Regions from separate parts of the Limosilactobacillus avium genome, predicted to be linked through region 2. Evidence: predicted binding sites of a transcription regulator. Region 2 holds the regulator's gene; each other region holds the start of a gene.
What was found. Region 2 encodes HrcA, which represses chaperone genes, less so after heat shock. Its sites were predicted from a motif close to TTAGCACTCNNNNNNNNNGAGTGCTAA; they were not measured.
Positions count from the first base shown of each region.

Region 1: a site for HrcA is predicted at 1,317-1,343, ahead of clpP (ATP-dependent Clp endopeptidase proteolytic subunit ClpP). Genes of this name have one in related genera too.
Region 3: a site for HrcA is predicted at 1,413-1,439, ahead of QOS01_RS08725 (ATP-dependent Clp protease ATP-binding subunit). Genes of this name have one in related genera too.

Region 1 is NZ_CANCWN010000002.1:64,029-67,308, forward strand. Features, by position in the region: gene QOS01_RS01200 (histidine phosphatase family protein) at 1-636, shown strand, start outside; gene clpP (ATP-dependent Clp endopeptidase proteolytic subunit ClpP) at 704-1,297, opposite strand; gene QOS01_RS01210 (hypothetical protein) at 1,956-2,087, shown strand; tRNA gene QOS01_RS01215 (tRNA-Arg) at 2,200-2,271, opposite strand; gene gap (type I glyceraldehyde-3-phosphate dehydrogenase) at 2,523-3,280, shown strand, end outside.
Region 2 is NZ_CANCWN010000001.1:46,900-50,179, forward strand. Features, by position in the region: gene ribF (riboflavin biosynthesis protein RibF) at 1-625, shown strand, start outside; gene QOS01_RS00230 (hypothetical protein) at 757-1,128, opposite strand; gene hrcA (heat-inducible transcriptional repressor HrcA) at 1,247-2,296, shown strand; gene grpE (nucleotide exchange factor GrpE) at 2,309-2,890, shown strand; gene dnaK (molecular chaperone DnaK) at 2,913-3,280, shown strand, end outside.
Region 3 is NZ_CANCWN010000031.1:13,808-17,087, forward strand. Features, by position in the region: gene QOS01_RS08725 (ATP-dependent Clp protease ATP-binding subunit) at 1-1,269, opposite strand, end outside; gene QOS01_RS08730 (hypothetical protein) at 1,498-1,683, shown strand; gene QOS01_RS08735 (phosphocarrier protein HPr) at 1,805-2,071, shown strand; gene ptsP (phosphoenolpyruvate--protein phosphotransferase) at 2,071-3,280, shown strand, end outside.

The DNA of each region.
Region 1 (3,280 bases), on a different contig from region 2:
TTTATTCGACATGGAGAGACCTACTTTAACCGCTTCGCCCGGCTGCAAGGATGGTCAGACACCCCATTGACCGCTAAGGGACACGATGACGCGGTCAAAATCGCCAAGGTGCTGGTACCGCTGAAGATTGACTACTTCTTTTCCAGTGATTTAAAGCGGGCAATTGACACCGCCCAAATCATAATTGACCAGCTAAAACTCCCTAATATCAGTCACCCAACGCAGGAAAAATGCTTTCGGGAGGTCTTCTACGGGTCATTCGAAGGGCACAGTAATGAAGAGGGGGCAATTTGGGCCAGCTGCCTCGGCGGCAAACGGTTCCGCCGGATTGGTGATTTAGTGGCTGAGTTTGGGGTCAAAAAAGCCCATGACCTCCTCAAGCAGGCCGACCCGGCCCATCTGGCGGAGGATAGTGCCGAGTTGGACCACCGAGTAAAGCAGATGCTTGATCTCTTCGTATCTTTACCGTCAGGCAGTAATGTCGTTGTTGCCAGTCATGGTTCAATCATCCAATACCTGGCAACGGTATTTGGTGATCTGGACCAGTACGAAAACCCCGCTAACGGGGCCTTAATGAAGTTAATTATCGAAGATCATAACGCACGCGTGGTGGGCTATAATCAGTTCGCAATATAATAAGAAAGCGGGAAGGAAACCTTTGCAGATTTCCTTCCCGCTTATCTTTTCCAGTTCAGTAATCAGATTACTTCAAGCTGGAATTGTTTTCCATGATCCCGTCAAGCAGACCGTAGTCAACCGCTTCTTGAGCAGTTAAGTAGTGGTCACGTTCGGTATCACGGTTGATCTTTTCGATTGGTTGACCAGAATTCTTTGCCAAGATGCCGTTAATCATCTTCCGGGTCTTCAGAATTTCGGTTGCCGCAATTTCAATTTCAGTTTGTTGACCTTGAGCACCACCAGATGGTTGGTGAATCAAGACTTGGGAGTGTGGTAAGCCGAACCGCTTACCCTTTGTTCCGGATGAAACCAGGACACTGGCCATTGAAGCCGCCATCCCGATAACGATTGTTTGCACATCTGACTTGATGAAGTTCATCGTGTCGTAAATGGCCATCCCGGAAGTAACAACACCACCAGGTGAGTTAATGTATAAGTAAATGTCTTTAGTTGAGTCTTGCGCATCCAAGAAGAGGAGCTGCGCAACAATTGAGTTTGCCATGTCGTCTTCGATTGGACCAGAAAGCATGATGATCCGGTCCTTCAGAAGCCGTGAGTAGATATCATAGGCACGTTCGCCACGTGAAGACTGCTCAATGACAGTTGGAACTAAGTTCATATTGTGGCCTCCTTGTTAATTAGCACTCGTTAGCAATAGTTGCTAACTGATATTAATACTATACTCGATTGGTCAAAAAAGGTCAAATGATTTGCCACCTATTTATACTTACCGCTAATATTATGCCATCTTCACCCATAATAAGGAAGAAAGACGGTCGCGCTTTTAAAAAAGTATAATAAAAGTGGCCGTGAGAAAAGATAATTTTCTCACGGCCACATTGTATAGTTGTTAGTCCTTATTAATGTCAGCGCATAACAGGTTCAATTCGGCGTTTGCACTTTGGTAGTCAAGGGCCTTCCAATCAGTAGTGGTTACAAAAACATTTAATTCATTAGTGTTAGTCATAATAAAATCCTCCTGGAGCAGTTAGTTATTTTTGTTCGCTCTTTAAGTTCATTTAGAATAGTACACTAAATTGGTCTGATTTGCAATGCCTCATATATCAATATTTTTGGAAGTATTTACTAAATTGGTCTAGGCTACTGGGCTGAAGCATTGCCTGGTAAGGGTTGCCGTTGCTGAAAAATAAATGTTTACTAGAAAGAAAATTTACTGCTAGGGGAGCATAATTTCACCAGGACTTGCTTTTTATACCGCAGCCCGGTATAATTGGAACGTTAATTCATTTACGAACACAATAAGGAGGCATATAGCTATGCGTAAAGCACACCCATACGGCGTACAAGGCCGTCGCCCAGTTGCTCCTAAGTACAAGCGAGCATTAAAAGAAAAGAAGATTGAAGCTATTCGTAAGTGGGCTAAGGAAAAGCCAGCTGAAGAAAAGTAATCTTACTATAAAAAGGCAGCACGTCTTGGCGTGCTGCCTTTTTTGTTGGCGTTAGTCTTGTAAAACAAAAAGCTGGCGGGAAATCAATCCCGCCAGCTTTTCTAAATAAAAATGCGCCCCCCGAGAGTCGAACTCGGATCTCGAGAACCGGAATCTCACGTGCGATCCATTACACTAAGGGCGCGTCAACGAATATTATAATATCCCATCCCATATTAAATTGCAAGCATTATTTGAATTTTTTAATCAAGATAACGTTTTCACAAGAAAAAAGCAAATTTCTGAGGTGATTGAATAGACAATTCCAAACAAGATGAGTATTATTAAGAGCGTAAGGTTTTGTACCTTGTCTGACGAAAAGTGGTGGTAATTTCAACCACTAATTTTGTTGGATGAGACACTTATTATGTTTTTCCTAAAGGAGGAATTTGCAGTATGACTGTAAAAATTGGTATTAATGGTTTCGGCCGTATCGGTCGTTTAGCATTCCGTCGTATTCACGAACTCAACACTGATGACATCGAAGTTGTTGCTATCAACGACTTGACTTCACCAGAAATGTTGGCTTACTTACTCAAGTACGACTCTACCCAAGGTCGGTTCAATGGTGAAGTTTCATCCACTGACAAGGGTATCGTTGTTGACGGTAAGGAATACCCTGTATACGCAGAACGTGACGCACGTAACATTCCTTGGGTAAAGAACGACGGTGTTGACTTTGTCCTTGAATGTACTGGTTTCTACACTTCTGCAGAAAAGTCACAAGCTCACTTGGATGCCGGCGCAAAGCGTGTTCTGATTTCCGCACCTGCTGGTAACATCCCAACTGTTGTTCCTGGTGTTAACCTGGACACTCTTACTGCTGACGACAAGATCGTTTCCGCTGGTTCTTGCACGACTAGTTGCCTTGCTCCAATGGCATACTTCCTTAACAAGAACTTCGGTATCAAGGTTGGTACTATGACTACTATCCACGCTTACACTGGTAGCCAAGCTGTTCTTGACCAACCACGTGGTAAGAAGTTCCGTAACAACCGTGCCGCAGCTATTAACACTATTCCTCACTCAAGTGGTGCTGCTAAGGCTATCGGCCTGGTTATCCCTGAATTGAACGGTAAGCTTTCTGGTCACGCACAACGTGTTGCCGTTCCTACTGGTTCTTTGACTGAACTTGTTTCTGTTCTGAACAAGAA
Region 2 (3,280 bases):
TGCCTTCCATAGCCAGGTCGTCGTGGCGGGTTTTGACCATACCTATGGCCCAGCCAATGTTGCTACCATGGCCAAACTACCTACTTATGCGCGAGACAGGTTTGCCGTGGTGACGGTTCCTAAATTTACCAGTCCGGGCACGACCAAGAAGGTTGGTTCCCGGGCAATTCGTGAGGCGATTGACCGCGGGGACGTTCAGACTGCAAACCAGGAACTGGGCTACTATTACCAGACTACGGGGTTGATTGTCCACGGACTTGCCCGCGGACGGACCCTAGGCTTTCCCACGATTAATGTGGAAACACCATCACGGGAAAGAATTCCGGGGATTGGTGTGTACGCGGTCGACGTTAAAATTGGTGACCAGTGGTACGGGGGGATGGCCAGTGTTGGTCATAACATTACCTTTGGTGACCATAACCAGCTGACCGTTGAGATTTACCTATTTGACTTTGACCAAATGGTTTACGGCGAAGAGGTAACTGTTCGTTGGTACCAATACCTTCGTGGTGAGCAAAAGTTTGCGGATGCCGCTGGTTTGGTGGCGCAAATGAAGCATGATGAGCACGCTGCGCGTCAGGTTGTGCAGGCACCACCAGCAATTGCGGGTCAGATAATTCATTAAAACGGTAAGGATGAAGTTAGCCGCAAGAAAGAAGAGGCCTTTAGCGTTCGGAAAGTTTGAACGCTAAAGGCCTCTTTGTGTCCTACATTGAACGCTGAAAGACTAGAACTACTTTTTTACAAAAGATTTTCCTAGTGGCGACTAGCCCGGTGGTTAGTGCCCTGGTGAATCTTGTGGATCCGCCGTTTAAACTTTGGCCCGTCCGTGGTAACTAACCGGAAGTGGCGCATTTTGCCGTGAAAGGGGTGACCAGTTAAGCGGAGGTTGGTCCATGAACGCATGATGTCAGTCATCTGGTCAATCTCCTTAACCCGCTCTTGGTTGCCTTCTCTTTTAGCAGCATCCTTGATGTCGGACTGGAGACGGTAGATGAGGTTATTGTGATAGGCCAGCAGCTCGTTGGTTAGCGGGGCGCTCCGGTACTTATTGAAGAGCCGTTGGATGAGCTCCATTGCCTCCTGAGCGTTATGAGGTTGCACGTAACGGTGGTCGTCTGTACTCATTTATAAAATCTCCTTAGAATTAGTTTGACATTCCTTGACTTTTAAACAGGTGATTGGTATATTATTAAGTGTGTTTAGCACTTAGCCCTAAAGAGTGCTAAAAAGGGATGTGATCAAAATGCTAACACAACGACAAAAGACAATCCTGCAAGCGATTGTACGTCAATACACCTCAACTGGTCAACCGGTGGGGTCAAAACACCTTGCTGAAAAGTTGCCATTCAAGGTCAGTTCCGCAACAATCCGGAATGAGATGGCGGTATTAGAAGAACACCAGCTGATCAAAAAAGAGCATTCGTCTTCGGGACGGGTACCTTCAAAGCGTGGCTATCGCTATTACGTCGACCACCTGCTGGATGCAAATGCGCTCACGGATAATGACCTGGTTGTTATCCAGAATTCTTTAGGGACAAGTTTTCAAAAGATTGATGAGATTGTTTCACATTCGGCGGATATCCTGTCCGACCTGACTTCGTACACGGCCTTTACCCTTAAGCCAGAGCAAACCGATGTCCGCTTAAGTGGGTTTCGGGTAGTCCCGTTGGGTAACCAAAAGGTAATCGCCATTTTGGTTACCGATAGTGGGGACGTTGAGAGTCAGTCGTTTACTTTACCCCGTAATTTTGATACCGATGCACTCCAAGCGGTAATCAGGATGATTAATGACCAGCTAGTGGGACGACCACTAACTGAAGTTGTTAAGCGGCTGAATGATGACATCCCAATGCGGATTATGCATTACATGCATGGTGCGGACGGCTTCTTAGACCTGTTCGATAACGTCGTTTCCCGGGCGGCCCGGGAACGCTTCTTTGTCGGTGGTCGGCTGAACATCCTAGGATTTTCCAACAACCAAGATCCGCAAGCCCTGCAGGCGTTATACAGCCTGATTGATCGGAACGACGAGTTGTCGCACCTACTTGACACCGGGGCTGATGATAAGGATGTCAACGTCAGGATTGGTTCGGAAATTTCTCAAGACCAGGTATTAAAAGATTACAGTCTAATCACGGCAAGCTATGATGTCGACCAGTATGGCAAGGGAATTATTGCTGTACTGGGGCCCACCAGGATGCCGTACTCACGAACGATTGGAATTGTGAATGCCTTTCGTCAGGAGTTAGCCAAGCGACTACTTGACTTTTACCGACACTATTACGATTCATAGGAGGCGAGTCATTTGGCAAAAGAAGAAAAGAAGGATCAGCAGGCGCAGCCAAAAGACAAGGTCAAAGCTGCCCACAATGATAATAAGGCTGAACACCAAGGTGGCCATAAGGGTCAGTGCCACCACCGCTGCGAGCAGCTCCAGAAGCAAGTTGACGACTTGAAGAAGCAACTTGCGGACAAGGATGATAAGTACCTGCGTGCTGAAGCGGAAATTCAAAATATGACGACCCGCTTTAATAAGGAACGTGCCCAGATCTTGAAGTATGATGGTCAGGACCTGGCAAAGAGCGTTCTTCCCGTTCTTGATAACCTTAAGCGGGCACTAACAATTGAAGTTAAAGATGAAAATGGCCAACAGCTAAAAAAGGGTATTCAAATGGTCCACGACCACTTAACGGCGGCCTTAAAGGACCATGGGGTCACTGAGATCCCCGCAGAAGGAAAGATTTTTGATCCGACCTTGCACCAGGCGGTTCAGACCGTCCCGGTAGAAGGTGATCAGAAACCGGAAACAGTTATTAAAGTCTTACAGGCTGGTTACCAGCTGAAAGACCGGGTTCTGCGTCCCGCAATGGTTGTTGTGGCACAATAAAATATAAGAGAGGGAATAAACAATGGCAAGTAACAAGATTATTGGTATTGATTTAGGTACTACTAACTCCGCCGTTGCCGTTATGGAAGGTAACGAGCCCAAGATTATTACTAACCCAGAAGGGAGCCGGACAACGCCATCCGTTGTTTCATTTAAGAATGGCGAAACCCAAGTTGGTGAAGTTGCCAAGCGGCAAGCAATTACTAACCCGAACACGATTTCTTCTATCAAGAGTCACATGGGTGAAGCCGGCTACACAGTGGAAGTCGACGGTAAGAAGTACACTCCACAAGAGATCTCCGCGATGATCCTTCAATACATCAAGAAGTATGCGGAAGATTACATTGGCGACACCGTTGACAAGGCCGTTATTACGGTACCTGCCTACTT
Region 3 (3,280 bases), on a different contig from region 2:
TTCTTCTTGTTGCTGAAGGTCACCAACGGGGATGTTGGTCTTCTCTTCAACAATCTTTTGCATGTCCTTGTCGGTAACCGTTGCTGATTCCTCAGTGTGGTTTTCTTCGGCATCCTTCTTGGCCTTTTCCAGGCGGGTAACCTGGTCACGGTAGAAGGCGGCCTTTTCGTAGTCCTGGTTGTCAACCGCTTGTTGCTTGTGGGCCTCAGCCGTATGGATCTCGTTTTCAATCATGTTAGGATCCGCGGTCTTCAAGGTCAGGTTCTTCCGTGAACCGGCTTCGTCCATCAGGTCAATGGCCTTGTCAGGCAGGAAGCGGTCTTGGATGTAGCGGTCAGAAAGTTTGGCCGCCGCAACAATTGCCGCATCAGTGTACTTAACGTGGTGGTAGTCCTGGTAGCGACCCTTGATCCCGTTCAGGATTTGGATGGTTTCTTCAACAGTTGGTTCGTCTACTTGGACTGGTTGGAACCGCCGGGCGAGGGCGGCATCCTTTTCAATCTTCCGGTACTCGTTTAAGGTCGTGGCCCCAATCAGTTGGAAGTCACCACGGGCAAGGGCTGGCTTCAAGACGTTGCCGGCGTCCATGCCACCCTCAGCATTCCCGGCACCCATGATTTCGTGGATTTCGTCGATGAAGAGGATGATGTTCTTGTTCTTTTGAACTTCCTTCATTAATTGTTGCATCCGTTGTTCGAACTGGCCCCGGATTCCGGTCCCTTGAACAAGGGATACGACGTCCAGCCGGATAATTTCCTTGTTGGCCAGCTTCTCTGGTACTTGGCCAGAAACGATGGATTGGGCGAGCCCTTCAACAACGGCCGTCTTACCAACCCCGGCTTCACCAATCAAAACTGGGTTGTTCTTTGTCCGCCGGTTTAAAATTTCAATGACCCGGTTGATTTCCTTGTCCCGGCCGATCACTGGGTCGATCTTGCCTTGGCGGGCCAGGTCGGTCATGTTAATGCCGTATTGGCCAAGGATTCCCTTGACATTCCGGCCGCCACCCTGGCGTTGGTTCTGGGTGTTGGCGTTTTGGCCATTAGCGTTAGCGGCTTGGCCTTGCATGTTGTTCATTGCGTTCATAAAGTCTTCGAGGTTTCCAAAACCGAAGTTGTTCATTCCGTTACCCCCGTTCATCATATTTGCTTGTAAGTTTTGTAATTTTTGATAGCATTCTTGGCAGAGGTCAACTTGAATCCGCTGACCGTTAAAACTCATTTGTAAGTGAATCGTCGCTGGATTCCGATGACAATTTTGACAAAGCATCTATATTAGTACCTCCCTGAAAAAGATAGTCAAAAATATGTTTGACCTTTCTTGACCATTGATTACATTATACTTACTTTTTATCGCTGTGCAAGGAATATGACTGCCCTTTAGAAAAAAGTAAGGATTGATCACGTTTCATTTTAGCACTCTTTACAATTGTTTGCTAAAATTAGGGGGCCGGGTGTGTATAATAGGAATAGAAAATAAATTTGGAGGTGGGAGTGCTTGGCAGAACGTGATTTTAAGCAGGAACTTGACGACCTGCGCGCGGGCAAGATTGACCAGTTTGAGATTGGCCCTGACAACTTTCAGGAGTTTCAACGGATCTATCATGCCTACCCGTACCGGACCCAGATAACGGGGCAGGCCCACATTGGTGGCAAGATTATTTACCGGATGATTAAACGGTAAGATGCCTTTTAACCACCTTGTATTTACCGCTTACAATTGCTAAAATGTATCTATCGAGGTGTATCAGTGTTAGAATAAGCACTGGTAAAAAGTAAATCTGCTCGAAGGAGACTGATTAAAAATGGAAAAACGCGATTTTACAATTACTGCTGAAACTGGTATTCATGCACGTCCAGCAACCATCTTGGTTCAAGCTGCTTCAAAGTTTGCTTCCGATGTTACCTTGTCATACGAAGGCAAGAGCGTTAACTTAAAGTCCATCATGGGTGTTATGTCTCTTGGTGTTGGCCAAAATGCTAAGGTTACGATCACGGCTAGTGGTGACGATGAAAAGGATGCTTTAGATGCCGTTGCTGAAACCATGAAGAAGGAAGGATTGACTGACTAATGTCGCTACTGCTCAATGGGTTAGCAGCCAGCAGTGGGATTGCGATTGCGCCTGCTTACCTATTAGTGGGGTCAGAACTTCCGGTTCAAAAACAGCATATTAGTGATAAGAATCATGAGGTCGCCAGGCTTCATGATTCTTTTGCTTTAAGCCGCCAAGAACTACAAGCAATCCGTGACCAGGCCCACCAGCGACTCGGTCAGCGGGCGGCAACGGTTGTTGATACACAACTGACAATGCTGGATGACCCCGTTTTATTTGATTCAATTGAACAACACATTGTCAGCGAGCAGATTACGGCGGAGTGGGCAGTACAAAAGGTGGCGGACCACTACATGGCCATTTTCGAGCGCCTGAATGACAACGACTACCTCCAGGCGCGGGGGACGGCAATGCATGACCTCGCCAAGCGCTTGTTGAGTCACCTTCTTGGTGTTAAACTCCCCAATCCCAGGCAGTTGGACCACCGGGCAATTATTGTTGCCAACAATATTACCCCGACGGATACAGCCCAGTTTGACCGGCGCTATGTCGCGGGCCTGGTCACGGATATGGGGGGCCGGACCTCCCACTTCACAATCATGAGCAAGACCCTTTCTTTGCCGGTGGTCGTCGGTACGAAGAAGGCCACGACGGCAATCAAGGATGGGGACCTCCTGGTAGTCGACGGTATCCACGGCAAGGTAATTGTTAACCCGTCGGCGGACGAACTCGAGAAGTACCGCCTCCTTGCCGGTAAGTTTGCCCAGGAGCAAGAAGCCTGGGGAGCGTTGCGCAACCAGGAAACCATCAGTCAGGACGGCCGTCATTTCGAGGTTGCGGCTAACGTCGGTACGCTGGCGGATATCCAAGACGCCCAGAACAACGGGGCTGAGGGAATTGGCCTCTTGCGAACCGAGTTCTTGTACATGAACCAGACCAAGCTGCCGGGTGAGGACCAGCAGTTTGATGCCTATAAGCAGTTCGTGGCCGCGATGAACCAGCAGCGGGTGGTTGCCCGGACCCTGGATGTGGGCGGTGACAAGCGCTTGGAAATGGTCCCCCTCCCGCATGAGACCAACCCTTACCTGGGTTTTCGGGCCATCCGGATTGGCTTGGCTAAGCCGGAGATCCTGCGTCCCCAACTGCGGGCGATGCTTCGGGCGTCGGTCTATGGACGGTTAGCCATCATGTTCCCAATGGTGGCCACGATTGAAGAATTCCGCCAGG